4 regions of the Micromonospora sp. NBRC 110037 genome follow, and region 2 is predicted to be linked to each of the others. Evidence: riboswitches for the same ligand, from Rfam matches in the RefSeq annotation. Region 2 holds a riboswitch; each other region holds the start of a gene.
The links. Region 2 has a riboswitch for cyclic di-AMP ahead of A4R25_RS24555 (hypothetical protein). Riboswitches for the same ligand answer to the same signal wherever they lie in the genome.
Positions count from the first base shown of each region.

Region 1: another riboswitch for cyclic di-AMP. It lies ahead of A4R25_RS27770 (hypothetical protein); the one in region 2 lies ahead of A4R25_RS24555 (hypothetical protein).
Region 3: another riboswitch for cyclic di-AMP. It lies ahead of A4R25_RS22615 (NlpC/P60 family protein); the one in region 2 lies ahead of A4R25_RS24555 (hypothetical protein).
Region 4: another riboswitch for cyclic di-AMP. It lies ahead of A4R25_RS05570 (transglycosylase family protein); the one in region 2 lies ahead of A4R25_RS24555 (hypothetical protein).

Region 1 covers NZ_BBVA01000012.1:102,143-109,557, forward strand. The annotation lists gene A4R25_RS27740 (cation-translocating P-type ATPase) at 1-1,790, opposite strand, end outside; gene A4R25_RS27745 (hypothetical protein) at 1,808-2,764, opposite strand; gene A4R25_RS27750 (heavy-metal-associated domain-containing protein) at 2,800-3,006, opposite strand; gene A4R25_RS27755 (metal-sensitive transcriptional regulator) at 3,087-3,386, shown strand; gene A4R25_RS27760 (SHOCT domain-containing protein) at 3,512-3,721, shown strand; gene A4R25_RS27765 (YibE/F family protein) at 3,886-5,169, shown strand; cyclic di-AMP (ydaO/yuaA leader) riboswitch at 5,324-5,455, shown strand; gene A4R25_RS27770 (hypothetical protein) at 5,459-6,484, shown strand; gene A4R25_RS27775 (carbonic anhydrase) at 6,546-7,205, opposite strand; gene A4R25_RS27780 (MarR family winged helix-turn-helix transcriptional regulator) at 7,365-7,415, shown strand, end outside.
Region 2 covers NZ_BBVA01000009.1:122,174-129,588, forward strand. The annotation lists gene A4R25_RS24525 (DsbA family protein) at 1-274, opposite strand, end outside; gene A4R25_RS24530 (redoxin domain-containing protein) at 271-768, opposite strand; gene A4R25_RS24535 (BON domain-containing protein) at 828-1,502, opposite strand; gene A4R25_RS24540 (hypothetical protein) at 1,673-2,077, opposite strand; gene A4R25_RS24545 (STAS domain-containing protein) at 2,499-2,858, shown strand; gene A4R25_RS24550 (SRPBCC family protein) at 2,900-3,436, shown strand; gene A4R25_RS24555 (hypothetical protein) at 3,433-4,509, opposite strand; cyclic di-AMP (ydaO/yuaA leader) riboswitch at 4,514-4,645, opposite strand; gene A4R25_RS24560 (cation diffusion facilitator family transporter) at 4,789-5,703, opposite strand; gene A4R25_RS24565 (AAA family ATPase) at 5,798-7,415, opposite strand, start outside.
Region 3 covers NZ_BBVA01000008.1:92,702-99,420, reverse strand. The annotation lists gene A4R25_RS22625 (C40 family peptidase) at 1-648, shown strand, start outside; gene A4R25_RS22620 (N-acetylmuramoyl-L-alanine amidase) at 714-2,747, opposite strand; cyclic di-AMP (ydaO/yuaA leader) riboswitch at 2,986-3,123, shown strand; gene A4R25_RS22615 (NlpC/P60 family protein) at 3,137-4,168, shown strand; gene dcd (dCTP deaminase) at 4,233-4,811, opposite strand; gene A4R25_RS22605 (pyridoxamine 5'-phosphate oxidase family protein) at 4,890-5,435, shown strand; gene A4R25_RS22600 (zinc metalloprotease) at 5,508-6,500, opposite strand.
Region 4 covers NZ_BBVA01000002.1:1,452,157-1,459,571, reverse strand. The annotation lists gene A4R25_RS05585 (transglycosylase domain-containing protein) at 1-321, shown strand, start outside; gene A4R25_RS05580 (M4 family metallopeptidase) at 726-2,789, shown strand; gene A4R25_RS05575 (YbaB/EbfC family nucleoid-associated protein) at 2,885-3,334, opposite strand; gene A4R25_RS05570 (transglycosylase family protein) at 3,518-4,162, opposite strand; cyclic di-AMP (ydaO/yuaA leader) riboswitch at 4,161-4,306, opposite strand; gene A4R25_RS05565 (LLM class flavin-dependent oxidoreductase) at 4,479-6,041, shown strand; gene A4R25_RS05560 (helix-turn-helix domain-containing protein) at 6,088-6,564, shown strand; gene A4R25_RS05555 (SDR family oxidoreductase) at 6,598-7,296, shown strand.

The DNA of each region.
Region 1 (7,415 bases), on a different contig from region 2:
CCGGTGAGCAGCACCGGGGTGAGCCCCAGTTCGCGCAGCCGCGCGACGGCCGTCCGGCTGGTCGGCTTCACCGCGTCGGCCACCGCGAGCACGCCCCGGGCCCGCCCGTCCCAGCCGGCCAGGATCGCCGTCCGGCCGGCGGCCTCCGCGCCGGTCGCGGCCCGCGCGATCTCCTCGGGTACGTCGAGACCCCGCTCGCGCAGCAGCCGTGCCCGGCCGACCACCACGGTCCGGCCGTCCACGGTGCCGGTCACGCCCAGCCCTTCGGCGTTGGCGAACCCGCCGACCGGCGGCAGCGGTCCGGCTTCGGCCGCGGCCTCGGCGACGGCCCGCGCGATCGGGTGCTCGGAGGCGGCCTCCAGCGCGCCGGCCACCCGGAGCAGTTCGTCGGCGTCCTCGCCGTCGGCTGGCAGCACCTCGGCCAGCGCCATCCGGCCGGTCGTGACGGTGCCGGTCTTGTCCAGCACCACGGTGTCGACCCGGCGGGTGGACTCCAGCATCTCCGGCCCCTTGATCAGCACCCCGAGCTGCGCGCCGCGTCCGGTGCCGACGAGCAGCGCGGTCGGCGTGGCCAGGCCGAGCGCGCACGGGCAGGCGATGATCAGCACGGCCACCGCGGCGGTGAACGCGGCGGTCGTACCGGAGCCGGTGCCGAGCCACCAGCCGAGCGTGCCGGCGGCCAGCGCGATCACGATCGGCACGAAGACGCCGGAGATCCGGTCGGCGAGCCGCTGCACGGCCGCCTTGCCGGTCTGCGCCTGCTTCACGAGCCGTGCCATCTGGGCGAGCTGGGTGTCGCCGCCGACCCGGGTGGCCCGGACGACCAGCCGGCCACCGGCGTTCACGGTCGCGCCGGTCACGGTGTCGCCCGTCCCCACCTCGACCGGCACCGACTCGCCGGTGAGCATGCTGGCGTCGACGGCCGAGGTGCCCTCCTCGACCACGCCGTCGGTGGCGATCTTCTCGCCGGGCCGGACCACGAACCGGTCGCCGACCGCGAGCCGGTCGACCGGGACCCGGACCTCCTGGCCGCCGCGCAGCACCGCGACGTCCTTGGCCCCGAGTTCGAGCAGGGCGCGCAGCGCCGCCCCGGCGGTGCGCTTGGAGCGGGCCTCGAAGTACCGCCCGGCCAGGATGAACACCGTCACCCCGGCGGCGGCCTCCAGGTAGATGTTGCCGGCGCCGTCGCCCCGGGTGATGTCGAGGCTGAACGGGTGCTTCATCCCGGGCATGCCGGCGTCGCCGAGGAACAGCGCCCAGAGCGACCAGCCGAACGCGGCGAGCGTGCCCAGCGAGACGAGCGTGTCCATGGTCGCCGCGCCGTGCCGCAGGTTGACCAGCGCGGCGCGGTGGAACGGCAGCCCGCCCCAGACCACCACGGGGGCGGCCAGCGTGAGCGAGGCCCACTGCCAGTAGTCGAACTGCCAGGCCGGGACCATGGCGAGCACGATCACCGGCAGCGTGAGCACGGCGGAGACCCAGAGCCGGGTACGCGCGACACGCAGCTCGTCCGCCGGCTCCCCGGCCGCTGCGGCCGCCTGCTCGGGCGGGGGCGGCACCACGGCGGTGTAACCGGTCTTCTCGACGGTGGCGATCAGGTCGGCCGGCGCGATGTCGTCGGCGTACCGGACGGTGGCCTTCTCGGTGGCGTAGTTCACTGTCGCCTCGACGCCGTCCATCCGGTTGAGCTTCTTCTCGATCCGGGCGGCACAGGACGCGCAGGTCATCCCGCCGATCGCCAGTTCAATCAGGTTCGGCGCGGTGGACAGCGTCTTTCCCGTGGCAGTCATCGCGGCACCTCCGGCGCTCAACTGTGCCCGTGCCCCGGCGTGCCGTGTCCGGCGTCCGGGGTCGGTGCGGTGGTGGATACCGGCGCGGTCCGGTCGCCGGCCAGGACGGTGAATTCGGCGGTGTGCACCGCGTCGCCGTGCCGGAAGTCCAGGTAGAGACGGTACGCCCCGGCCGAGGGCACCTCGGCGGCGAACGTGATCGCCGGACCGGCGGGGGTGCGCCCGTCGCCGGGTGTGCCCTCCGGGTGCACGTGCAGGTACGCCAGATCGCCCTGCCGCAGCGCCACCAGGTGCCCGTACGCGCCGAGGTAGGGCTGAAGGTCGGTGACCGGTCTCCCGTCGCGGCTGACGGAGAGCGTGAGCCGGCTGGTCCGGCCCGGCTCCGGCGTGCCGGTCAGGGTGACTGTGTAACCGTCGACGGTGGTGCTGGTCACCGGCGCCGGCAGCGGCCGGGCGGCCAGCTCGCCGGGGACCGTGACGTCCAGGCCGAGGGTCAGCGGCTCGCCGCCTTCGGGCGTGAAGTCGGCGAACGCCCGCCACACCCCGGGGCCGTCGAGCGGGGAGGCGACCCGCCAGGTGCCGTCGCCGGCCATCTCCGGGTGGACGTGCCGGAAGCCGGACAGGTCCCGGCGCGCGACGATCAGGTGCATGCGCTTGTCGTGGGCCACCTCGAAGCGGGTGACCGGCGTGCCGTCCGGGCCGGTGATCCGGAAGGCGAACTGCCCGGCCGGCGCGGTGGCGGGCTGGAGCGTGTAGCCGCCTTCGGAGACGAGCAGCCCGCCGGGCAGGTGCGCGTCGGCGCCGTTCTCGTCACCGTGACCGGTGTCGCCGGTCCCGTGGTCGCTGCCGCTGTCGTCGTGGCGGGTCTCGGCGGCCGGGGCGACGGGATCGGCCAGGTTGCCGATCCCGTACGCCGCGCCGAAGACCGCCACGAGGCCGAGCGCGAAGCCGCTGAGCTTCGTCGCCGTGTTCATGGTTTCTCCTCGGTTCTGCGGGTCCCGTGGACCCGTCACGCACCGACGAGGTCGTAGCCGGCCTCGTCGACCGCCGCGCGGACGGCGTCCGTGTCCAGCGGGTTCTGACTGGTGACGGTGACCCGGCCGGTGGCCAGGTCGACCTGGACGCCGGTGACGCCCGGAAGCGCGCTCAGCTCGGTGCTCACCGAGTTGACGCAGTGGCCGCAGGTCATGCCGCTCACCTGGTAGGTGCTCTCCATGTCGCCCTCCGATCTCATACCCCCTGGGGGTACAGCCGGAACGTTAGCATACCCCCGAGGGGTACGCTATCCTCGTTCTCATGACCGCTCCGTCCAGCCCGACCCGGGGCTACACCGCCAGCAAGGACCAGCTCCTCGCCCGGCTCCGCCGGATCGAGGGTCAGGTCCGTGGCATCGAGAAGATGGTCGAGGACGACCGTTACTGCATCGACGTGCTGACCCAGATCTCGGCCATCCAGGCGGCGCTGGACAAGGTCGGCCTCGGCCTGCTCGACGGGCACGCGCGGCACTGCATGCACGAGGGCGCCGCCGAGGGCCGGGCCGACGAGATGGCGACCGAGATGATGGCCGCCGTCGGCCGCCTGATGAAGCGCGGCTGAACGGGACCTCCGCCCCTCCGAGCAGGGCACATCGACCCGCGCCGACGCGCCCGTGCGGCCGTACCGTCGAAGTGGCGGGCAGGCCGGCCCCGGCGGACCCGCGGTGACGGACGGAGGGCGGCCCGATGATGTGGCAGAGCCCGATGATGGGCTGGATGTGGATCTGGTCCCTGGCGGTGCTGGCGGTGCTGGCAGGGCTCCTCTGGCTGGCCGTGCGGTGGACCGGCCCGCAGCGGTCCGGGCCGACGGCGGCCCGGCGCATCCTCGACGAGCGGTACGCCCGCGGCGAGATCGACGAGGACGAGTACCGGCGACGCCGGGCCGGACTGGCCTGACCCGCGCGGGGCGCGCGTCACCGGTCACGGTGTCCGGGAGCACCCAGCCGGGCTGCCTACCATGTCGGGGCGACGACCCGGACGTGGTCGACACGTCCGCGCCGGCCCGGTGACCAGACCGGTCCGGCGGACCAGGCGTCGCCGCGACCGTTGGGAGAGACGCCTTGGGTGCCGACCACACCCGCCCCGCACCGCCCACGCCACCGGGCGTACGGCGGCTGCTCGTCGCCGTGGTGGTGCCGCTGTTCGCGCTCACCGTGATCGCCGCGCTGGTGCTCTGGCCCCGGCAGGACCGGGAGCCGGTCGGCGGCGCGGACGTCCCCCGCTACCACGGCACCGTGACCCGGGTGGTCACCGAACCCTGCCCGCCGACGCCGGAGGCCCCGGAGGGCGCGGGCGGCCCCTGCGGCACCGCGACCGTCGCCGCCGAGCAGGGCCCGGACGCGGGACGGCAGGTCGAGACGCCGCTCCCGGCCGGACCGGGCGCGCCCCGGGTCGAGGTCGGCGACAAGATCGTCCTGGTCGAGCTGATCGACCCGGCCGACCCTTCGATGAAGTCCTACAACATCGCCGAGCACCAGCGCGGCACACCGCTGATCTGGCTGCTGGTGCTCTTCGCCGCCGCGATCGTGGCGTTCGGCCGCTGGCGCGGGCTCGCCGCGCTCGGCGGCTTGGCGGCCAGCTTCGCCATCCTGCTCGGCTTCGTGCTGCCCGGCATCGGTGGCGGCCAGCCGCCGCTGCTGGTGGCGATCGTGGGCGCCGCGTTGATCATGTTCGTGGTGCTCTACCTGACGCACGGGATCACCGCGCAGACGTCGGTGGCGGTGCTCGGCACGCTCGGCAGCCTGGTGATCACCGGCGTGCTCGGCCTGCTCGCCACGTCCGCCACCCACCTGACCGGCTTCGGCAGCGAGGACGCCACCACCCTGTCCATGTTCCAGGGCGACGTGGACCTGCACGGACTGCTGCTGGCGGGCATCATCATCGGCTCGCTGGGCGTGCTGGACGACGTCACCGTCACCCAGGCGGCCACCGTCACCGAACTCGCGCACGCCAACCCGGGGCTGTCCCGGCGGCAGCTCTACCGGGCGGCGACCCGCGTCGGCCGGGCCCACATCGCGTCCACCGTCAACACCATCGTGCTGGCGTACGCGGGCGCGTCGCTGCCACTGCTGCTCCTGCTGGTCGCCGACTCCCGCCCGGTGAGCCAGATCCTCACCAGCGAGTTCCTCGCCCAGGAGATCGTCCGCAGCGCGGTGGCCACGCTCGGCCTGATCGCCGCCGTACCGCTGACGACCGCACTGGCCGCGATCGTGACCACCGCCGGACGGCGCGCGCCCGGTCCGGAGCCGGCGTCGCCCGTACCCCCGCCGCCCCGTCCGCCGGCCGGACGCGACGACGCGCTGGAGGCGCTCGGCGGCGGAAAGAGTACGGAGGCGACATGGTGACACTCCGCACGGTGACCATCGATTTCAAACGCGACGCTGGTCACGGTGCGCCACGGCGAAATCTCGCTATTGGTCGGCTTCCGGACGTAGATCCGCAGGAGTGCTGTCGGGTAACCTCGCTGCCGGTCACCGCCGAAGGCGCGCACCGGCGCCAGCGGTGCCGCCGCCCAATCGCCTGCGGGCGAGCCGGGGAACCAGGTACATGGGGTGAATCCGCGCGAGCGGTAGGGGCCACTTCCGTCCCGAACCCGTCAGCTAACCCGGTCGGCGGCCGACGGAAGGGAACACTGTGACGCCACCCCTGCGCCGCTGGCTGACACCCCTGGTGGCCGTGCTGGCCTCGCTGGCAGTGCTGGCCGGGCCGAACTCGGCGACGGCGGCCCCCGCCGCGGCGGCCCCGAAGCCGTCCGGGCACGAGGAGGACGGCGAACCACCGCTCATCACCGAGGCGATCGACAGCGCCAACCGGAACTTCCTCCAGGCGAAGGCGAAGCTGGCCAAGTCGCAGGACCGCCAGCGGCGGCTGGCCGCCGAGGTACAGGCGGCACAGGCCGAACTCGAGGCGCTCAGCCCGCAGGTCAACCAGCTCGCCGCCCAGTCCTACCGGACCGGCCGGATGGGCGCGATGGCGATGCTGCTGGAGAGCAACTCGCCCGACTCGTTCGTCCGCCGCGTCAACGCCCTGGACGAGCTGAACCTCCTCAACGCGCAGCGCCTGGCCGCCATCAACGCGGTCAAGAACCGCGCCGAGACGGCCAAGATCGCGCTCGACGCCGAGGTGCGCGAGCAGGAGAAGCAGAAGAACGCGATGGAGCGCGAGAAGGTGCAGGCCGAACGCGCCCTCAAGCTCGTCGGCGGCCTCGGCTTCACCGGCGGCCTGGTCGACGCCACCTCACCGGTCGCCAAGATCGGCCCCGGCCGCACCGCCGACGGCGGCTGGAAGGCCGAGTCGTGCAGCGAGAACGACCCGACCACCTCGGGCTGCATCACGCCGCGGACGCTGCACGCCTACAAGGAGGTCCGGCGCGCCGGCTACACGCGCTTCGTGGGCTGTTACCGGCCGGGCGGGCCGTGGGAGCACCCCAAGGGCAAGGCGTGCGACTGGTCGCTGCAGAACAGCGGCTTCTCACCCTGGCACAACAACGACACCCGCAAGTACGGCAACGACGTGGCCGCCTTCCTCATCCGCAACGCCGACCGGCTGGGCATCTACTACGTGATCTGGAACCGGCAGATCTGGTTCCCGGCCACCGGCTGGAGGTCGTACAGCGGGCCGTCGAACCACACCGACCACGTCCACATGTCGATGCTCTGACCTGGACGCAGCAAGAAGGGGCCGCCCCCGTGGGCGGCCCCTTCGTCGTCCGGCGCTCCGGTCAGCCGGCCAGCGCCGCGTCCGCGTCCGCCGGCGACGAGGGAGCGGGCAGTGACGCCGGGACCTGCGCCACTGTCCGCACCTCGCCGCCGGAGAGCCGGTACGACATCCCCGCCACCGTGCACCGGCCCGCCGCGACCCGCTCGGCCAGCACGGAGGACCGGGCCAGCAGCGTCTCCACGGTCTGCGCGATGTGGACGTCGATGATGCCGTCGAGGTCGTCGATGCCCTGCCGGGCGGCGCGCAGCAGGCTGGGCGAGACCGCGTCCACCACCGCTCCCAGGTGCCCGGCCGGAGCGGCGCCGGTCCGGACCCCCTCCCGGGCGGCCTGGACCGCGCCGCAGGAGTCGTGCCCGAGCACCACCACGAGCGGCGTGCCCAGCACGGTGACCGCGTACTCGACGCTGCCGAGCACCTCGGGCCCGGCGGTGTGCCCGGCGGTACGCACCACGAAGAGGTCACCGAGACCCCGATCGAAGATGATCTCCGCGGCGAGCCGCGAGTCGGAGCAGCCGACGATCACCGCGAAGGGGTGCTGGCCGTCGGCCACCGCCGCCCGGTGCCCGGCGTCCTGATTCGGATGCTGCGGCACACCGGTGACGAACCGGTGGTTGCCGGCACGCAGCTCGGCGAGCGCCTGCTCCGGGCTTCTCGGCGTCATCTGCCTCACCTCGTCTACCTGCGGAACGACCAGGCCGGACGGCCTCGCGACTTCACGGTCACACGGCGTCAGGGGCACGTCAAGATTCGTGATACGCATTTCATACTTTCCCGTGCCGGCCCGCGTCCGATTCGGGTCGGCAGCGTCGATGGCCATAGCATGGCCACCATGGCGACGACACCAGGTGAGGACGGGAGCCGCCGCAACTGG
Region 2 (7,415 bases):
GGCCCCGGGCGGCGGCCGCCTCGGCGGTCTCCGCCGCGCTCTCCGCGTACGGGTGGATGTTGGCGATCGGGAAGTGCCGGTACGCCAGCCGCACCACGTCGGCCCGCTGGCGCAGCACCTCGGTCAGGTTCGGGTACGCGGCGCCGCAGAACCGGCACTGGAAGTCGCCGTACTCGACGATCGTGACCGGCGCGTCCGCCGGCCCGCGGACGTGGTCGTGTTCGGTCACCGGGGTCCGCAGCCGCGCGGTGGTGACCTGAAGTGGCGTGGTCATCGGGCGCTCACCCGCCGATCCGCGTCCAGCCGCTCCAGCGCGTCGAGGATGCCGTCCACGCCCGGGTTCACCTCGGGCGGCGACAGGTGGCTCCAGGCCACCCGGCCGTCCGGGTCGATCACCACGAGCGCCCGGTCGGACTGCCCACGCGGCGCGTACGCGCCGTACCGGCGCGACACCTCGCCTTTGGGCTCGAAGTCGGCGAGCAGCGGGAACCGGATGCCCTGGCTCTCGGCGAACGCCCGGTGCGAGTCGACGCTGTCCACCGAGATGCCCAGCAGCACCGCGTCGTACCGCTCCAGTTCGGGCAGGGCCGCCTGGTAGAGGGCCATCTGCTCGCCGCAGACCGGTGACCAGTCGGCGGGGTAGAAGGCCAGCACCACCGGACGGCCCCGGAACTGCCCGGGACCCACCTGTCGCCCGTCCGGCGCCGCCGGCAGCGTGAACCCGGGGGCGGCCCGCCCGGGTGTGATCAGCCCGTTCGGATCACTCATGCCTCCCACCATGGCGGGCGCCCGGGTGAGGCGGGCTCACCCGGGCGGGGTGGTTCGGCTCAGCGCACGACCAGGTGGTTGTGCACCTCCCGGATGCCGGGGGCGTTCCACACCACCCGCTCGATCTCCGCGCGCTCGCCGGGCGAGTGGACCTGCCCGCCCAGCACGACGGTGTCGCCGTGCACCCGGACGTCGACGCTCTCGGCCTCGGTGGCGGCGTTGCGCGCGAGCGCGTCCACGATCCGTTCGGCCAGGTCGTGGCCGTCGGCGCGGACCGCCGGGCGCACGGCGATCCCGTTGCTCACCCCGCGTACGCCGGTGAGCCGGGCGACCGACCGTTCGGCGGCCCGCCGCTGGTACTCCCACTCGACGTCGCCGTGCAGCGTGACCCAGCCGTCGGAGACCGTCACCTGCAGCGTCTCGACCGGCACGAACGCGTCCCATTCCAGCGCCCGTACGGCCGCGACGGCGATCTCCGGGTCCTCCCGGCCGGCCGCGGTGGCGATCTGGACGGCGAGGTCGTTGGCGACCGCGCGGACCCGGGCGGCCCGGTGCGCGGCCCGCTCGGCAGCCCACTTCTTGGCGTAGCTGTCCACCCGGCCGGTCAGCGTCACCACGCCCTCGGTGACGGTTACGCCGATCTCGTCCGGGCCGACCCGGGGCTCCCAGGTCAGTTCGTCGAGCACCGCGGACTGGATGTCCCGGTCGGTGCGCGTGATCGTGTCGGTGGCCATCCGGCTCTCCCTCCGTCGATGGCGGCGCGGGCACGCGGTCCCGCACCCGCGATCCTGCGCGTTTCCCGGGTGACCGGCCCTCACCCGGTCCGGGTGGGGGAGAGCACCACGCGGCACGGTGGCCGCCCCCGGGAGTGCCGGGAGCGGCCACCGTGCCGGTCGGGTGGGGTTCAGCCGTCCAGGCCGGCCGGGGAGTTCGGGCGGTCCACGTCCACGAACTCGATCTCGTCCGCGGCGCGGTCGCGGCTGCCCGCGGCGCGCGCGGCGGTGCCGGCGGCCCAGCCGATCGCCGCGCCCGCGAGCGCCGCCGCGATCAGCAGCGTCCAGGGCAGGGCGGGCCGGCGTCCGGCCAGCGCGTCGAAGGCGAGCGTGGCCCGCCGGCGCGCCTCCTCGGCGGCGGAGCCGACCAGGTCGGTGGCGTCGTCGGCGAAGCCGGAGGAGTTGCGGCGGGCGCTGCGGGTGGCGTCGCGCACGCTGTCACCGGCGGAGCCGGCCGCGGAGAGCAGGTGCTGCCACGCCTGGTCGGCGACCCGCTCGGCCTTGCCCCGGCGGTCCAGCAGGTTGGATCCGAACATCGTTCTACCTCCTCGGGTGCCGAAGGCCGGCGGCCACTTCGGACTCCGGTGTCCATCCGGCGCGTTCACTGTCTCGGGGCAGTGCCCCACCGGCGCACGCGGCAAACCCTCGCGGTGGTGCCCGGCTCGTGAGCAGCGAACGGGACGAACCACCCGAACGCGCCGGGACCGGTGCCGACGGGACGTGCGCGCGCCCGCTACCCTGGTCGGCGGATCGACGGGTCCGACCGGCCGTACGGCTGGCCGCGGCCCGCGTCGAAGGGGAAACTGGAACCCGGAGGTCCGGATTGGGAGCGCCCAGGTGTGCCCAGTTCGCGAATTGCTCATCCCGGGGGGTGGCGACCGGGCCGTTGGAGGAATACTCTCGGTCGCGGCCCGCGTACTGATGAGGCGCCCGTCAAGGGCGAGTGGAGGTGCTCGCGTGAGCCTGTCGATCGTGAAGTCGGTGCGGCCGGGTGGTGTCGTCCAGATCGCGCCCCGTGGGGAGATCGACGTCGACACCGCGTACGAGGTGCGGGAAGCGATCGCCGAGGTGCTCGCGAAGGGCCGTCCCTCGCGCATCGAGCTGAACATGCGGCTCGTCACGTTCATCGACTCGGTCGGCATCAGCGCCATGGTGGCCGGCTTCCAGACCTGCGAGGTCAGCGGCGTCAAGCTCGTGGTGACCGAGCCGAGCCGGTTCGTGCACCGGCAGCTCTGGGTGACCGGCCTGCTCGGCCTCTTCGGCGCTCCCGAGCCGTGGTTCGCCGACGACACCCCCGAGGTGCTGCCCGGCGCCTGAGCGCCGTTCGCACCCCCTGCGGCCAGGGGACCTTCTACCCGTTGCCAGCCCGGCGTCGGTACGGGACGATCGTCGCGACGTACGACGGCGAGGGGGCCCGCTTGCAGAGCAGCGACAGCTTCAGCTACACCGTGCAGGCCCGGTGCAGCCGGGCCGACGCGGTGGCACTGCTGGGTGACCTGAGTCGCCAGGGCGAGCTGCATCCGCTGATCGTCCGGGTCCGGCAGCTGCCGGCCCGGCCGGGCGCGCTGGCCAGCTACGCGATCACCGACCGGCTGCAACTGGGCCCGCTGCACTTCCCGGTCACGTACCAGGCGGACGTGCTGGTCGCGAGCGAGGACGAGGTGGTCACTGTCGCCCGGCAGCAGCCGGCGACGACGGTGCGCAACCACACCCGGCTACGCGACGAGCCCGACGGCACCGTGCGCATCGACGTGGAGATCACGCTCACCGCGCCGGCGCCGCTGTTCGGGTACGCGTTCCGCCAGGCCCGGGCGGCTCACCTGAGCCTGGCGGCCCGTCTCGGCGCGACGCTGGAGGGCCGGCCCGATCCGGCCGGCCCCCCGGGAGCGCGCTAGTACACCGACAGGTGCACGTGGTTGGTGTGGTCGCTGGACGGGTCTCCGTTGCCGCCGCTGTACGACTTCCACCCGCTGCTGGGCAGCCAGATCTGCTTGAACCAGATCACGTAGAGCACGGCGAGCGGGTCGGCGTTGCGCACGAAGTACGCGGCCAGGTTGTTGCCGTACGTCCGGTCACCGCCGCTGGCCACGCCGCCGAAGCCGTTCTTCTGGGCGGCGAAGTCGCAGGCCCGCCCCTTCGGGTGCTCGCCCGAGCCGCTGGGCCGGTGGCACGAGACGTACCTGGTGAAACCGGCCGCCTTGGCCTGCTGCAGCGCGTGCAGCGTCCGCGGGGTGATGCAGCCGTTGGCCGGGGTCGGGTCGTTGACGCTGCACGACTCCGACGGCCACGAGCCGTCCGAGTTGCGTGGCGCGGGCTTCGCGTTCTTGCTTGAGGTGCCCTGGACGCTGCCGCCGCCGCTGCTGTTGTTGCGGGCGGAACGTTCATTGGCCACTTCGAGCGCGCGCTCGGCCTGCTCCTTGCGCTTGCCCATCACCTCGACCTGCTTGCGTTGCTCGCGGATCTCGGTGTCGAGCGCGGCCCGGGTGCGGGTGGCCTCGTCCCGGGTGGTGATCAGCTCGCGCACCGTGCGGTCCTCGTGCGCGGCGACCTGTTCCAGCGTGGCGGCCCGGTCCATGAAGCCCGCCGGGCTGCTGCTGTCGAGCAGCGCGGCGGCGGTGCCGAGCCGGCCGGCGCGGTACGCCACCCCGGCGATCTCACCGACCTTGGCGTCACGTACGGCCAGCTCGGCGCCGACCTTCGCGAGCTGGTCGTTGAGCTGCTTCTGGCGGTTAACCGACCGGTTCAGCGCGGCCTTCGCCTCCAGCCAGCCCTTGCTGGCCGCGTCGAGTTGGGCGCGCAGCTCGGGCGTGCCGCCCTCGTCGTCGCCGGGCGCGGCGGCGAGCAGGGCGGTCCGGGGCGCCGCCGAGGCGGGGGAGGCCGGAACGGTCGCGACGCCGACAGTCAGCGTCGCGACGAGCAGGGCCGCCAACCGGGCGGCCGTCCGTCGTACAGGTGCCACTGGGGGCATTCACATGTCCTTCCGTCAACCGCCGACCGGGTTAGCTGACGGGTTCGGGACGGAAGATCCCTACCGCTGACGCGGATGCACCCCACGTACGTGGTTCCCCGGCTCGCCCCTTCGGGCGATTAGGCGACGGCCACCCCACCTGCGCCGGTGACGCCGGTGGCTGCGGCCGCGACCGAGCCTACCGGCGCGGCCCGGGCGTGGCTCCGTTGCGCAGTGCCGCATGGTGGGGCAAAACCGACATAAGTGTACAGCAGTCACGGTGATTTAAGTCTGCCCTAATCACCACTCGGTCTTTCCGCACACTCCGGCTGACGCTCCGGGTTCGACCTGCAACGTGGCGTGATCGATGGAGAAGTCCTCGTGCAGCGCCGTCCGCGCGGCGGCCAGCACCCCGGCCGGGTCCACACCCGGGTCGGTGGTCAGGTGCGCCGAGGCCACCTCCATGCCCGAGGTGAGCGTCCAGACGTGCAGGTCGTGCACCTCGGCCACGCCGGGGACCGCGGCCAGCCGGTCGTGCACGGCGGTCACCTGGAGGTGCTCCGGCGCCGCCTGCACCAGGATGCGCACCGCGGCCCGGCCGAGCCGCCAGGTGCGCGGCAGGATGAACAGGCCGATCCCGACGGCGACCAGTGGGTCCGCCCACCACCAGTCGGTCACCGCGATGACCAGCGCGGCGGCGATCACGCCGAGCGAGCCGAGCAGGTCGCCGAGCACCTCCAGGTACGCGCCGCGCAGGTTGATGCTCTCCTTCGCCCCGGCGCGCAGCAGCGCGAAGGCGACGATGTTGGCGAGCAGGCCGAGCACCGCCACCACGAGCATCGGGCCGGCCAGCACCTCCGGCGGCTCGCCGAAGCGGCGTACCGCCTCGATCAGGACGTAGACCGCGACGGCGCCGAGCAGCACGGCGTTGGCGAGGGCGGCGAGCACCTCCAGCCGGTAGAGGCCGAACGTGCGCTGCGGGTCGGTGCCGGCGCGCCGGGTGGCGGTGATCGCCGCGAGGGCCATGCCGATGCCGAGCACGTCGGTGAACATGTGCCCGGCGTCGGAGAGCAGGGCGAGCGAGCCGGTGGTGAAGGCGGCCACCGCCTCGACCACCATCAGGACGGCGAGCAGCGCGAACGCGGCCCAGAGCCGGCCTGCGTGGCGGTGTGCCGCGTTGGCCACCGCGCTGCTGTGGTCATGACCTGCGCCCACGCCAACACCCTCCCTGCCGCGTACCGGCCGGGCCCAATGTATGCTCACATCGCTATGTATGCAAGTGAACTGTGGGTGGCGCGGGCGTGGCCCCTCACCCCACCGGGTCGAGCGTGGTGAGGCGCTGGGTCGCCCGGGACAGCGCCACGTAGAGCGTGCGCACGCCCGAGCCCGGATCGGCCCGGATCTCGCTCGGCGCCACCAGCACCACGCCGTCGTACTCCATGCCCTTGGCCTGGAGGCTGGTCACCACCTGGAGCCGGCCCGCGCCGAGCGCGCCCAGCCAGCCGGCCACCTCGTCCCGGCGCGGCACCGGCGTGATCACGCCGACGGTGCCCTCCACCTGGCCGAGCAGCGCCTCGGCCGCCTCGACGGTGGCCGCCGGCAGCTCGGCGGCGGGCACCGTGCGTTCCACCGGCGGAACGCCGGTGGACCGGACCGCGTCGGGCAGCGGCAGATCCGGGTAGAGCCGGCGGATCTCCGCCGCCGCCACCGCGAAGATCTCCGCCGAGTTGCGGTAGTTGGTGGTCAGCTCGTAGCGGTGCCGCTTGCGCCGGCCCAGCGCCTGGTCCCGGGCCCGGTCCAGCTCCTGCGGGTCGCCGGTCCAGGCGGTCTGCGCCGGGTCGCCGACCACCGTCCAGGACGCCAGCCGCCCGCGCCGGCCGATCATCCGCCACTGCATCGGCGAGACGTCCTGCGACTCGTCCACCACCACGTGCGCGTAGTCGCGGTAGTCGGCCGGACGCTCCCGGGCCGCCGCGCGGGCGGCGCGCTGCCGATCGGCGTACGTGCTCAGCTCGCGCACGCCACCGGCGAGCTGGTACGGGTCGCGCTTGGGCCGGGCCCGCTGCACCGGCTTGCCCAGCAGCGCGTCCAGCTCGTCCAGCAGCGCGATGTCCGCCACCGTCAGCCCGTCGGTCGCGAGCGTGCGGTACGCCTGCCCGAGCAACCGGATCTCGGCCGAGGAGAGGATCCCCCCGGCGTAGCGGCGCAGCCGGTCCGGGCGGGCCAGCCAGTCCAGCACGTGCCGGGGGTGCAGCCGGGGCCACCACGCCTTGAGGAACTCGCGGAACTCCGGCCGCTCGATGATCTCGTCCTCGAACGCGGGCTGCTCCGGCAGCCGTCCCACCCGCAGCGTGCGGGCCTGCGCGTAGAGCGCGGCGAGCACCGCGTCGAACGCCGCCCGGCGTACCTCGTTGCGGCGCGCGCCCCGGGCCAGCGTCCGGTCCCGGATCGCGTCCAGCGCGGGGCGCTCCAGGCGCAGCAGCTCACCCCGGTACAGCAGGCGCAGCTCGGCGGGGGAGTCCGGCACCGCGTCGCGGACCGCGCGTTCCAGCACCCGGCGCATCCGCAGCGAGCCCTTCACCGCCGCCACGTCCGGCGGGTCGGTCCGCGACGCGGACAGGCCGGGGAAGAGCGAGCCGAGCGAGTGCAGCGTGGCGGTCTCCTCGCCCAGTGAGGGCAGCACCGAGGCGATGTACTCGACGAACACGCCGGACGGGCCGACCACCAGGATGCCGCCGCCGGCGTACCGGGCCCGGTCGGAGTAGAGCAGGTACGCGGCCCGGTGCAACGCCACCGCCGTCTTGCCGGTCCCCGGGCCGCCGGAGACGATCGTGACGCCGTTGCCGGGGGAGCGGATCGCCTCGTCCTGCTCGCGCTGGATGGTGGCGACGATGTCGCGCATGCCCCGGCCGGTGGCCCGGGACAAC
Region 3 (6,719 bases), on a different contig from region 2:
CAGGAGCTGGGCGCGCTGCTGGTGAGCACCAAGCCGGGCACGCTGGCCGAGCAGCTGGTCATGCTGGACCGGATCGCCGACGACCAGCGCCGTCAGATCGCCGGTGTGCTCAAGGTGCGGGACGAGTACAACAGGCAGAAGGAGAAGCTCGACGAGCTGATCGAGCTGGAGACCAAGCAGCAGAACGACCTCGCGGCGAAGAAGAAGCAGATCGACTCGGAGATCAAGCGGCTCACCGCCATGCTGCCGGTGACCTCGATCCGCCCGGCGGGCTGCCCGAAGATCGACGGCGTGGTGAGCAGCGCCGCGCGTACCGCGATCGCGACGGCGTGCGCCCAGGTCGGCGACCCGTACGTGTGGGGTGCCACCGGCCCGAACGCGTTCGACTGCTCCGGCCTCACGCAGTACGCGTACAAGGCGGCGGGCATCTCGCTCACCCACTTCACCGGCGCGCAGTGGAACGAGGGCCGCAAGGTGTCCCGTTCCGAGGCGCGCCCGGGTGACCTGGTGTTCTTCGGCTCCGATCTGCATCACGTCGGGCTCTATCTCGGCAACGGGGTGATGGTGCACGCGCCCCGGACAGGCAAGCCGGTCCAGGTGTCGAGCATCAACACCCAGCCGCTCGCCGGCTTCGTCCGGGTCACCTGACCTCGGTCACACCGAAAGGCCCCCGGTCCGCATGGACCGGGGGCCTTCGCGTTCTCGGGGAGGGGTCAGCGCGGCGCGCCGACCGGGGACGGCAGGATCAGCACGTCGTCCAGGTTCACGAACATGATCCGGTGGCCGAACTGGACCTGCACGTACTGGTTCTTCCCGCGTACCACGGTCCGGTCACCCGGCGCGGAACCGTCGAACGAGACCGCCCGGTAGTACTCGCCGGGCAGCACCCCGCCGACCGCGTACCGCTGGCCGGCGGCGAACGTGTACTGCAGCGGAGAGATGGCCTGGTACGGGATGGTGTCCGGGTAGGCGGACTGCTCCGGGTAGGCGCGGCCGTACACCGGGATGGTGGCCTTGCCGGGCCGCGGGGTCACCACGAAGCCGGTGGCCCACTTGGCGGTGGGCGCGGAGGCCGGGTTGTGGAACCACGCCTTCTGGCCGAGGTACCAGATCGCGGTCCAGTCGCCCTGCCGGCCGGCGAGCGCGTACGTCTGGCCGGCCGAGGCGCGGGCGCCGTGGTCGGAGATGTACATGGTGTCCGGCGTGCCGTCCGGGCGCAGCCCGAGGTCGTTGACGAGCGGGGCGTCCGGGCTCGGCGCGGTCCGCAGGATCACCGCGGAGGAGCCGCGCGAGGGGCACGGCTGCGCCGGCGGGGTGGGCGTCGGGACGCCCGGCGGCTGCTGGTTGCAGCCGGTGAACGCGGGCCGGTTGGTGGCGAAGTCCGGGTCGATGGTGACCAGGCCGGTCTTCGCCGTGCCGGTGCCGCGGAACGGCGCCTTCATCAGGTCGAAGTAGTGCGACCAGTCCCAGTAGGGCCCCGGGTCCCAGTGCATGCCGCCCACGTTGGCGGCGGTGATGCCGGGCACGTTGTCGTGGCCGATGATGTGCTGCCGGTCCATCGGGATGCCGAACTTCAGCGCCAGGTGGCGGACCAGCTTGGCGGAGGTGCGGTACATCGCCTCGGTGTACCAGGTGCCCTGGCCGGCGAAGCCCTCGTGCTCCAGGCCGATGGACTTGGCGTTGACGTACCAGTTGCCGGCGTGCCAGCCCACGTCCTTGGTCTTGATGTGCTGGGCGATGTAGCCGTCCACCGAGCGCAGCGTGTAGTGCCAGCCCAGGTAGTCGGCCCGCTTCACCAGGTCGACGCTCGGGCCGAAGTAGCCCTCGGTGTCGTGGATGACGATGTACTCGATCTTCTGCTGCTTCGGCCGGTCAGCCAGGTCGTGGTTGCCGTAGTCGCCCGGGTCGTCGCTGAGCTGCTCGTAGGGCGCGGGAATCCACTCGCAGGCCAGCCGGACCGGGCACTCCAGTCCGTCCGGCCGCTGCGCGGTGCGCAGGCCGAGGCGGGCCAGCCGGGAGCGGTCCGGCTTCGCGGCGGTGGCGGCGAGCGTGACCCGCTGGCCGTCGTCGGTGGTCCGGGTGGCGCCCTGGCCGAGCTGGTCGTAGACCTCGTCGGCGAAGGCCGCCGCCGCGTCGGCGGTGTCCGCGCCGGAGTAGCGGGCCACCGCGGCGTACCAGGCCGCCGGGTCGGTGCCGGCGCCGACCGGCCCGCCCAGAGCCTTCTGGTACGACGACAGCAGCGCCGCGCCGCCGCGGATGTTCGCGGCCGGGTCGGTGCGCAGCGTCCCCGCGTCCAGCCCGGTGAGCGCGGCGGCCGCGTCGAGCGTCTGGAGCGAGGCGCTCGGCAGCGGCGTCTCCCGCGTCGGCGCGGCGGCGGTGGCCGGGTCGAGCTTCAGCGGCCGGGAGTCGTCGCCGCGCGGGTCCTCGTCCTCGTCGACGTGGGCGCTGCCCGGCGTGGCGAGGATGTGCGCGGCGTCGGTCAGGTGCATCGGGCCGTAGCCGCCGCTGGTGCTGGGCTGACCCGGGTGGGTGTCCCAGCGGGACTCCAGATAGGAGACACCGAGCAGCACGTTCTGGGGCACGCCGTACTCGGCCGCGGCGGCGGCGTATTGTTGTTGCCGGTCGCTCGCGGGCGCGGACGTGTCCGGCGCGGCGGTAACCGGGCCGGTGGTCGCCAGCGCGGTGGCCGTGGCCACGGCGGCGGCGAGCAGTATCCGTCTGCCCGACGGCGGGGCGGAGAGGTGCATCGAACCTCCTGGACAGGGATGGGGGTCACTGCGTTTCCACCCTCACTCCGCACACCCGCGATGGTCAATACCTTTCCAGTAAGTAATCAGTCGTGAAAGAAAATTTCACCTCCGTGCGCGGTGTGGCGCTGGATTGCGTACGGAGTGTCACGGCGCTGGAAGTTGCGGATCGATAACGGTGGTCCCTACTCTGGTGAATCGTCGGCCGCACGTCTCATCGTCCAACCCGGTCGGTGACGGTCCGACACCGCCGAGTCGCCTCCGGGCGAGCCGGGGAACCAGGTACCTGGGGTGAATCCGCAGCACTGCTGCGGTAGGGCGGCTCCCTTCCCGCCCGAATCCGTCAGCTAACCCGGTAGGCGGTACGGAAGAAGGAGTACGGACGCCCGGTGGCACTCCATGCCCCGCGGCCGTCGTCGAACCGGTCGGTCGACCGGTCCAGCGTCGCGCCGCGTTCCCGCTGGTCCCGCTTCACCACCGCCCTCGCCGCACTGGTCGGCACCGCCGTCGTACTGACCGGCGGCGCCACTGCGGCACACGCCGAACCCTCGGTCGCCGAGATCGAGGCCCAGATCGACCGCGACTGGAACAAGCTCGAACCGGTCATCGAGCAGGTCAACGACGTACGCGAGCAGCTCGCCGCGCGGCGCAGGCAGGCCGACGCGCTCGGCCGGCAGATCGCACCCCTGCAAGCCCGGGTGGACGCCGCGCTCGGCCAGGTCGGCGGCCTCGCCGCCGACGCCTACAAGGCCGACAACCTCTCCACGGTCAACGCGCTGCTCGGCAGCCGCTCACCCGGTGACCTGGTCGACGGCCTGGAGCTGCTCGACCGCTTCGCGCACCGCCAGCACGAGCAGGTGCGCTCGGTCGCCGCGCTGCGCGACGAGCTGGCGGCGAAGAAGAAGCCGCTGGACGAGATGATCGCCGGCCTGGCGCGCACCGAGGCCCAGCTCGCGGCGAAGAAGAAGCAGATCGACGCCGAGATCGCCAAGCTGGAGAAGCTGCGGCTCAAGGTGTACGGCAAGGGCGGCGGCGGCCCGCTGCGCCCGGCGCCCTGCCCGGCCGGCTATCCCGCCGGCCCGGCCGGAGCGGCGGTGAAGTTCGCCTGCGCCCAGATCGGCAAGATCTACGTCTGGGGCGCCGCCGGCCCGGACCACTTCGACTGCTCGGGCCTCACCATGGCGGCCTGGGCCAAGGGCGGCGTCTCACTGCCGCACAGCGCACGCCAGCAGCACGGCGTGACGAAGCGCATCAGCCGGGCCGAGCTGCGCGCCGGCGACCTCGTCTTCTACTACAGCGACCTGCACCACGTGGCGATGTACGTGGGCGACGGCTGGGTGGTGCACGCCTCCCAGTCCGGCAAGCCCATCACGATGAAGCGGGTCGACGACGGCGACATCAACAGCTACGGCCGCGTGTAAGGAAGGGCCCCCTCTTAACGCCTCCGGTAGAGGAGGGGGCCCTTCTTAACAACTGCGGGCGGCGTCAGCGCGTCGGCCAGGTGCGCCAGCTCTGCCAGGACCGGCTCGGCGTCGGGCCGCGCTGCCCCTGGTAACGCGAGCCGTAGACGGCCGAGCCGTACGGGTGCTCGGCCGGCGAGGAGAGCCGGAAGATGCAGAGCTGGCCGATCTTCATGCCGGGCCAGAGCGTGATCGGCAGGTTCGCCACGTTCGACAGCTCCAGCGTGACGTGGCCGGAGAAGCCGGGGTCGATGAAGCCGGCTGTCGAGTGGGTCAGCAGCCCCAGCCGCCCCAGGCTCGACTTGCCCTCGAGCCGGCCCGCGAGCTGGTCGCCCAGCGAGATCACCTCAAGCGTGGAGGCGAGCACGAACTCGCCCGGGTGCAGCACGAACGGCTGGCCCTCGGGCACCTCCACCATCGAGGTGAGGTCGTCCTGCTGGACCGACGGGTCGATGTGTGTGTAGAGGTGGTTGTTGAAGACCCGGAAGAGCCGGTCCAGGCGTACGTCGATGCTCGACGGCTGCACCAGCGTGGGCTCGAAGGGCTCCAGCGCGAGCGTGCCGGCCTTGATCTCGGAGATCAGGTCGCGGTCGGAGAGCAGCATCGGAACACCATAGCGACCGGTATGGGTGACCTGCGTGTCGCACTACTTCTTCGTACACGTGTTCGATAGGATGTCCGCATGGCTTCCTGGTCCGAATTCGCCGCCGACGAGCCCCGCCTCGCCGGCGAGATCCGCCTCCTGATGCAGCAGTACGGGCCGGGCTTCGGCTACCTCGCCACGGTCCGCGCCGACGGCGGCCCCCGCGTCCACCCGGTCTCCCCGGTGTTCACCGACGACGGCCTATGGTGCTTCGTCATCGACTCGCCGAAGCGCCGCGACCTCGAACGCGACGGCCGCTACGCGCTGCACTCGTTCCCGCCCGAGGAGAGCGACGACGAGGCGTACGTCGCGGGGCGCGCGCGGCCGGTGACCGACCCGGCCACCGTGACGCGGCTGGCCCGGATCGCCCGCGCGTCGCCACATGGTGACTGGCGGCTGTTCGAGTTCACAGTCGAGGCGGCGATGCTGACCCGGCGCGACCCTGTCGCCCAGCCCGGCGCCGCTCCGCCGCAGGTGCGGGTGTGGCTCGACCCGCTCGGGGCCGAACCGGCCCGGCGTGAGCCGGTGGGCGCGGAGGGCCGGCGCGGCCGGCACGGCTTCGACACCCGCCGCCCGGCCGCCTGACCCCGACCCCGAAACGAGCGGTGCCGGCCCCGTCCGAGGACAGGGCCGGCACCGGTACGCGGTACGAGGCGGTCAGGCTGCGCGGTAGGCGTTCCACGCGGTGAGCATGCGGCTCGCCTGGCCGGCGGTGAACTGGTACATGCAGGAGTCGTACGTGTAGTCCATGAAGTTGGTGATCGGGTCCTTGCCGGCGGTCGAGCAGGTGTCGCGGCCGGTCGGGCACTGGTACGCCGGGGACGCCTCGGCCGGGGTGTCGGAGACGCTGTCGCCCGAGCCGGAGCAGCCGCCCTGGAAGGTGTGGTAGAGGTTCAGCCAGTGGCCGACCTCGTGGGTGCCGGTGTCACCCTGGTTGTAGTTGGTGGCGGTGCCGCCGGGCAGCGACTCGTTGAGCACGACCACGCCGTCCATCTTGTCCAGCGTCCGCTTCGGGAACGTCGCCCAGCCCAGCAGGCTGTCGCTCAGCTCGCCGAGGTAGATGTTCAGCGTGTTCTTGCCGCCCTCACGCAGCGAGGTCTTCATCGAGCGCTCGGCGGAGGAGCCCTGCACGATCGGGTACCACGACGGGTTGGTCACCCGGTTGATCTTCGTGAGCTGGAAGCCGAAGGCGGTGGCGGCGCCGCCGGTCGAGCCCGCGTACGACTGGTTCAGCACGGTGATCTGCTGGTTGATCATCGAGTCGGTGATGTTGCCGCCGGCCCGGGTGCTGTTCTCCTGGATGACGTGCACGACGACCGGGATCGTCACGGTGGCCAGCGGGGTGACCGCGCCGGTCCGGAAGTTGGCCCGCTCGCGCTGCGCGGCGGCGAGGTCGGCCTCCCGGTCCTGGACCTGCTTGGCGGTCAGGTGGTTGGGGTCGAGCTTGGCGTTGCCGCCCTTCGCGACGCGAGCGTTCGCGTGCTCGTCGGCGTGGGCGTCAGCAGGCTCGGCGCAGACGCCGGCCGGGGCGGCCGAGAAGGCCGAAGCAGCGGGAACGACGCCGACGGCGGCGGTGCTGAGCAGCAGCGCGAGGGTCGACGTCGCGACACCGGCGGTACGCCGGGTCAGCAGGTTGGGACGGAGTCCCATGGGCCCACCTCTTTCTGACGGCGTGCCAGGGGGTGTGTCACGCCGGTGCGGAAACGTGGGGCAGACGTTACATCCCATCGATGCATTTGAGAATGCCCATACGTTTCCGACGTGCAACTTCGCGCCTGCCGGCGCCGGTGAGTGCTTGATCCACTCCAGTTCGGGGAGGTGGCTGGGTCAACCGCCCGCCGATGCCGCCACCTCGCCGAGGTGGCGCGC
Region 4 (7,415 bases), on a different contig from region 2:
GACGTGTACGGCTCGACCGGCGCCGCGCCGATCTGGCGGCAGTTCATGACAAAGGCCACCGAGGCGATGAAGCTCGACCCGGGCAAGTACCGCTTCGGTGAGCCGAAGTTTCCCGGCGACACCCCGGAGCCGACCGCGTCGGCGCCGCCGCCGTCCACCGCCGCGCCCACACCGTCGGACTCCCCGAGCCCGAGCCCGACCCCGTCGAGCCCCAGCCCGAGCCCGGAGCCGACCGGGCGGCCGACGTCGCGGCCCACGCTGACGCCCACGCTGCCACCGCCGCCCACGATCACGCCGACGCGGACCCGCGGCCCGCGCTGACGTACCCGGCCGCGCGGTGGCGGCCCGCGTGCGGCGGCGTCCTCGCGTCTATGTGCGCCATTCGCGCACATAGGCAACGTCCGCAATTTGCACGGGCCCCCATCCACTGTCGGCGATGTTCGCCCTGATCAGGGCCTATTGAAGATCATGGTTGCCTGGGACGACACGCGCGGCGACACGCCCGACTGCCAGCCGTTGCCCAGGTCACCCATTGCTCACGGCTCGCGCGGCGTGTGATTGTGCACCAGCGAACCGCCGACCCCCGGCGAATCGCGACGGTCGATCTGTCGACCCGGAGCCACGCCGGCAGCTCCGGTGACCGGCCGTCACCCTGCCTCGCACCACCGCGCCGCCCGTCCCCACCGGGCTCGTGCGGCGCGCCTGTAGAACAGGAGCAAACCTCCGTGAAACTCTCACCTCGCCTCGCCGCGCTCACCGGCGCGGCGGCGGCCGGCGTCATCGCCGCCGGCACCGCCGCGGCCGTGCAGGCCGCGCCACCCGGGCCCGCCGCCCCCAACCCGGCCCAGGCCCGAGCGGCCGCCGCCGACTCGACCCGCGCGCTGGTCGCGAACCGCCCCGCCTACCTCCAGGCCGGTTCCGACGACGCGTTCGTCCAGAAGCCGGTCATCTCCTCGGAGGGCACCCAGTACGTGCCGTACGAGCGCACCTACAAGGGCCTGCCCGTGGTCGGCGGCGACTTCGTGCTGGCCACCGACTCCGCCGGCAACCTCAAGTACGCCTCGGTCGCCCAGCAGCGGCCGATCGGCGCCCTCGCCACCACGCCCGCGCTGACCCAGGCCGCCGCCGCGGCCACGGCGCGCGCCCAGCTCAAGACCGTCAGCGCCGTCGAGGGCACCACGCTCGTCGTCTACACGCTCGGCGCCGCACCGGCGCTGGCCTGGGAGACCACGGTACGTGGCACCGGCGCGGACGGCCCGAGCCGGCTCACCGTCGACGTCGACGCCCGTACCGGCGCGGTCCTGCGCAAGCAGGAGCACGTGGTGCGCGGCACCGGCACCGGCGCCTGGAACGGGCCCAGCCCGCTCACGCTCAACACCACCCAGTCGGGCTCCACGTACACCATGAAGGACCCGACCGTCACGAACCTGAGCTGCCAGGACGCGGCGAACAACACCACGTTCAGCGGCTCCGACGACGTGTGGGGCAACGGCACCGCCACGAACAAGGAGACCGGCTGCGTGGACGCGCTGTTCTCCGCGCAGACCGAGCACAAGATGCTCGCCCAGTGGCTGGGCCGCAACGGCGCCAACGGCAACGGCGGCTACTGGCCGATCCGGGTGGGCCTCAACGACCAGAACGCCTACTACGACGGCAGCCAGGTGCAGATCGGCAAGAACACCGCCGGTCAGTGGATCGGCTCGCTGGACGTGGTGGCGCACGAGATCGGCCACGGCATCGACGACAACACCCCCGGCGGCATCTCCGGCGGCGGCACGCAGGAGTTCGTGGCGGACACGTTCGGCGCGGCCACCGAGTGGTTCGCCAACGAGCCGTCCAGCTACGACGCGCCGGACTTCCTGGTCGGCGAGAAGATCAACCTGGTCGGCTCCGGCCCGATCCGCAACATGTACAACCCGTCGGCGCTCGGCGACCCGAACTGCTACTCCAGCAGCATCCCGTCGACCGAGGTGCACGCCGCGGCCGGGCCCGGCAACCACTGGTTCTACCTGCTGGCCAACGGCAGCAGCCCGACCAACGGGCAGCCGTCCAGCTCGACCTGCAACAGCAGCAGCGTGAGCGGACTGGGCATCCAGAAGGCCATCAAGATCATGTACAACGCCATGCTGCTGAAGACGTCGTCCTCGTCCTACCTGAAGTACCGCGTCTGGACGTTGCAGGCGGCGAAGAACCTCTACCCGAGCAGCTGCACCGAGTTCAACGCGGTCAAGGCGGCCTGGGCGGCGGTCAGCGTACCGGCCCAGTCGGGTGAGCCGACCTGCGCCGGCGGCACCCCGACGCCCACGCCGACCGCCACCACCACCCCGCCGTCGGGCGGCTGCTCCGGCAACAAGCTCGCCAACCCCGGCTTCGAGTCGGGCAACGTGAGCTGGACCGCCTCGTCCGGCGTCATCACCACCGACAGCGGCCAGGCCGCGCACGGCGGCTCGTACAAGGCGTGGCTGGACGGGTACGGCTCGTCGCACACCGACACGCTCAGTCAGTCGGTGACGATCCCGGCCGGATGCCGCGCGACGTTCAGCTTCTGGCTGCACATCGACAGCGCGGAGACGACCACCGGCACCGCGTACGACAAGCTCACCGTCAAGGCCGGCAGCACCACGCTGGCCACCTACTCCAACCTGAACAAGGCCACCGGCTACGTGCAGCGGTCCTTCGACATCTCGTCGCTCGCAGGCACCACGGCGACCATCTCGTTCAGCGGCGTGGAGGACAGCTCACTGCAGACGTCCTTCGTCGTCGACGACACCGCGGTCACCCTGAGCTGACCGTGGCGTAGCGCGGCCGGTCGTCGTCCTCCCGGCGGCCGGCCGCCTCGTCGTGCCGGGCGGTGCCGCGTCGCGCCTGGCCGCGTGCGGTCGGGTCAGGCCGGACGCCCGGCCTGGGACGCCGTGCCGCGGTCGCGGTGGATCCGCGCGGCCGCCTCGTGCATCGCGCGACCGAACAGCTCGGCCTGGTCACCCATGCTGCCGAGCCGGGCGGCGAGCGCGTCGGCGTCGGCCCGCGCCGACGCGCTGACCCGGGCGTCCAGCTCGGACAGCGCGGCGTTGGCGGCGGCGGTGACATGTCCGCAGAGGACGTCGAGGGGCTCGCCGGCCAAGTCCGGGTCGATCGTCACGGAATCCAGCCGGCCACCCTGAACGGCGACCGCGCGGACCCGGCCGTCGGCTGCGGTGCCCTCGGCGCGCAGCAGGTCGCCCGGCTCGCCGTCGGCGTGCTCCGAGGCCCGGGAGCGCATCGCGGTGAGCGCCTGCTGCGTGCGGGTCAGCAGTTCGTCGATGCTCGCGGCCGCCGAGAACGGATCGTTGGTCATTTCCGCGCTTTCTTCACGTCTGAGCCGATCATCGTGACCCTAGCAACCGGCTCCGACGAATCGCGGTCAGCGGCCGTCACGGGTGGCGTCCGGTGCCGCGAGCAGGCCGGACACCGGCGGCGCGGCGTGTCGCGGACGGCCGGACGCCCGGCCGGAGCGAACCGGCCGGGCGTCCGGACCAGATCAGCGCAGACGGAGCCGCTGACCGGGGAAGATCAGGCCGGGGTCGTCGCCGACCACTGCCCGGTTGCGCTCGTGCAGGGCACGCCAGCCACCGTCGACCCGCTGCGCCACGGCGATCTCCGACAGCGTGTCCCCGCGCCGGACCACGTACGTCCCGGCCGACGGCTGCGGCGCCGCAGTCGTCGCGGCCCGCTCCGGCGCGGTCTTGCGCGTGGCGGCCCGCTTCGGGGCGGACTTCTTCGAGGTGGCCTTCTTCGGGGCCGCCCGCTCGGACCGGGTCGCCGCGGCGTTCGCCGAGCCGCCCTTCTTGCCGCAGACCGGCCACGCGCCGATGCCCTGGCCGCGCAACACCTTCTCCGCGACGGCGATCTGCTCGGACCGGCTGGCCAGGTCGGCGCGGGCGGCGTACTTCTGGCCGCCGTAGCCGTTCCAGGTGGCGCGGGAGAACTGGAGCCCGCCGTAGTAGCCGTTGCCGGTGTTGATCTTCCAGTTGCCGCCGGACTCGCAGCGCGCGACCGCGTCCCAGTTGACGCCCGCGCTGGCCGGAGCGGCCGGGCCGAACAGGCTCGCGGCGCCGACGACGGCGCCGGTCACCACCGCACCGAGAGCGGTACGGCGGCTTCGGGCCGAGTATGCAGTTGCCATGTGGATTCCTCCACGCCGACGAGGTGAGCTGTCGGGTTCGGGCCGAGGAGCCCGGCCGCCGGTGGCGGCTTCACCCCGAGGTGACGATGCACCGTGGAACGTGTGGTTCCCCCGCTCCCGCACGAGGTTCGGTTACCGGGGCCGGCGGCGGGATTTGGCGTTTCCGGCCCGCGGTGCCCGCGAATGCGGGCGAAACCGACGCTAAGGACGGTTTGCGACGATCGTCCACTTCTTGTGACGGTGTTCACCCGGCCGGGCTACCACCTGTGGAGCTACCGTGGCAGGGCCGAGCAAGATCACGGGAGGGGCGGGACGGATGACCGATCACGGACACGAGCTCACCTTCGGCGGCTTCATCACGCCCGCCGCCGGGCAACCCGACCAGGTGGTGGCGCTGGCCACGCTCTGCGAACAGGTCGGGCTGGACCTGGTCACGTTCCAGGACCACCCGTACCAGCCGGGCTTCCTGGACACCTGGACGCTGATGTCCTACGTGGCCGCCGTCACCGAGCGCATCCGCCTGGCCGGCAACGTGCTCAACCTGCCGCTGCGCCAGCCGGTGGTGCTGGCCCGCAGCGTGGCCAGCCTGGACCTGCTCACCGGCGGCCGGGTCGAGATGGGACTCGGCGCGGGCGCGTTCTGGGACGCGATCGAGGCGACGGGCGGGCGGCGCCTGTCCCCCGGCGCGGCGGTCGAGGCCCTGGACGAGGCGATCCGGGTGATCCGCGAGGTCTGGGACACCGACCGCCGCGGCATGATCCGCGTCGACGGCGAGCACTACCGGGTGGTCGGCGCCAAGCGCGGTCCGGCGCCCGCGCATCGGGTGGGCATCTGGGTCGGCGCGTACAAGCCGCGCATGCTGCGCCTGGTCGGCCGCGCCGCGGACGGCTGGCTGCCCTCCCTGTCCTACCTGCCCAAGGGCCCCGACGAGCTGCCCGCCCTGAACGCGCTCGTGGACGAGGGCGCCGAGGCTGCCGGGCGCGACCCGGCCGAGATCCGCCGCATGCTCAACGTGACCGGCACGTTCGCGCGCTCGTCGGCCGGCTTCCTGGCCGGCCCGCCGGAGCAGTGGGTGGAGGAGCTGGCCGGGCTCACGCTGGAGCACGGCGTCACCACGTTCATCCTCGGCAGCGACGAGCCGCGCGCGATCCAGATCTTCGCCCAGGAGGTAGCGCCGGCGGTCCGCGAGCTCGTCGCCGCCGAGCGCACCGCGCCCGGCAGCGGGGCCCGCGCGGTCGCCGACGACACGGCCGCCACCGGCGGCGCGGCCACGCTGGCGGTCACCCCCACCCCCGACCCGGGGGTACGTCTGAGCGCGCGCCGCCCCTGGGACGAGTCGACCCGGCCGACCGCCCCGCCGCCTCCGGCCGGCCAGGTCTACCCACCCCGGGGGCAGGCCGCCGGGCAGCACCTGGTGGACGTGCACGACCACCTGCGCCAGGAGCTGGCCCAGGTGCGCGACCTGCTGGAACAGGTCAAGCGGGGCGCCGTCTCGCCGGGCCGGGCGCGGGCGGCGCTCAACGAGATGACCATGCGGCAGAACAACTGGACGCTCGGGGCGTACTGCGCGGCCTACTGCACCATGGTCACCCAGCACCACGGGCTGGAGGACGCCTCGATCTTCCCGCACCTGCGCCGCTCCGAGGCCGGGCTGGCGGCCGTGCTCGACCGCCTCGAGGAGGAACACGTGGTGATCCACGGGGTGGTGGAGGGCGTCGACCGGGCGCTCGTGGAACTGGTCCACCGGCCCGGCGACTTCACGCAGCTCCAGGAGGCGGTGGACCTGCTCACCGACACGCTGCTGTCGCACCTGTCGTACGAGGAGCACCAGATCGTCGAGCCGCTGGCCCGGCACGGCTTCTTCCCCGGCCAGCTGTGAGGTAGCTGACTTTTGATTTCCTAAGTCAGGGGGTACCGTCGAAGCCATGACGGACCTCCTTGCCCAGCGTGACTCCTGGTCCACCGCCAACTGCTCGATCGCCCGGGCGCTGGAGGTGGTCGGCAACCGCACCACGCTGCTCCTGCTGCGCGAGGCGTCGTTCGGCACCCGCCGCTTCGACGACTTCGCGCGGCGGGTCGGCGTCAGCGAGCCCGTCGCCGCCGCACGCCTCAAGCAGCTCGTCGCCGACGGGCTGCTCGACCGGCGCCCCTACCGCGAGCCCGGGCAGCGTACCCGCGACGAGTACGTGCTCACCGCCAAGGGCAGCGACCTGATCCCGGTGCTGGTCGCGCTGCGGCAGTGGGGCGACACGTACGCCGCCGACGAGGCCGGCCCGGCCGTCCGGCTGACCCACGACGAGTGCGGCGCGGCCGTGCACGCCCGGCTGCGCTGCGACGCCGGACACGACGTACCGCCCGGCGAGCTGGCCGTCCTGCCCGGTCCGGGCCTGCTGTCCGCCTGACCCACCTTCCTTCCCCACCCCTCGGAGCGAGACATGAAGATCGCTGGAAGCACCGCCCTGGTCACCGGCGCCAACCGTGGCTTCGGCCGGCACCTGGCCGCCGAACTCGTCGCGCGCGGCGCGACCGTCTGGGCCGGCGCCCGCAACCCGGACACCGTCGACCTGCCCGGCGTCACCCCGGTACGCCTCGACATCACCGACCCCGCCTCGGTGGCCGCCGCCGCGGAGCGGGCCGGCGACGTGACGCTGCTGGTGAACAACGCCGGCGTGAGCACCGGCGCCGACCTGCTCGACGGTGACCTCGCGCAGATCCGGCTGGAGCTGGAGACGCACTACCTCGGCACGCTGTCGGTGGTACGCGCGTTCGCGCCCCGGATCGCGGCGAACGGCGGCGGCACGATCCTGAACGTGCTGTCGGCGCTGTCCTGGTTCACGATCCCCGGCGTCGGCGCGTACGGCGCGGCCAAGGCCGCCGAGTGGTCGATGACGAACGCGCTGCGCCTGGAACTGGCCGGCCGGGGCGTCCGGGTCGCCGGGCTGCACGTGGGCTACATGGACACCGAGATGGCCGCCGCCGTGCCCGGCCCGAAGGCCCACCCGGCCGACGTCGCCCGGCTCGCCGCCGACGGCATCGAGTCCGGCAGCTACGAGATCCTGGCCGACGACGTCGCCCGCCGGGTCCAGGCGGGGCTGTCCGGTGGGGTGGCAGCGCTCTACCCCGCGCTCCCCTGAACAGACCCGTCTCGCCGAGGTGGCGGGGTCAGAACCCGTCCGATGCCGCCACTTCGGCGCAATGGTGTCGATCAAGCGCAAGCCACGACAACCGCCCGGACACAGCCGATCAACAGCCT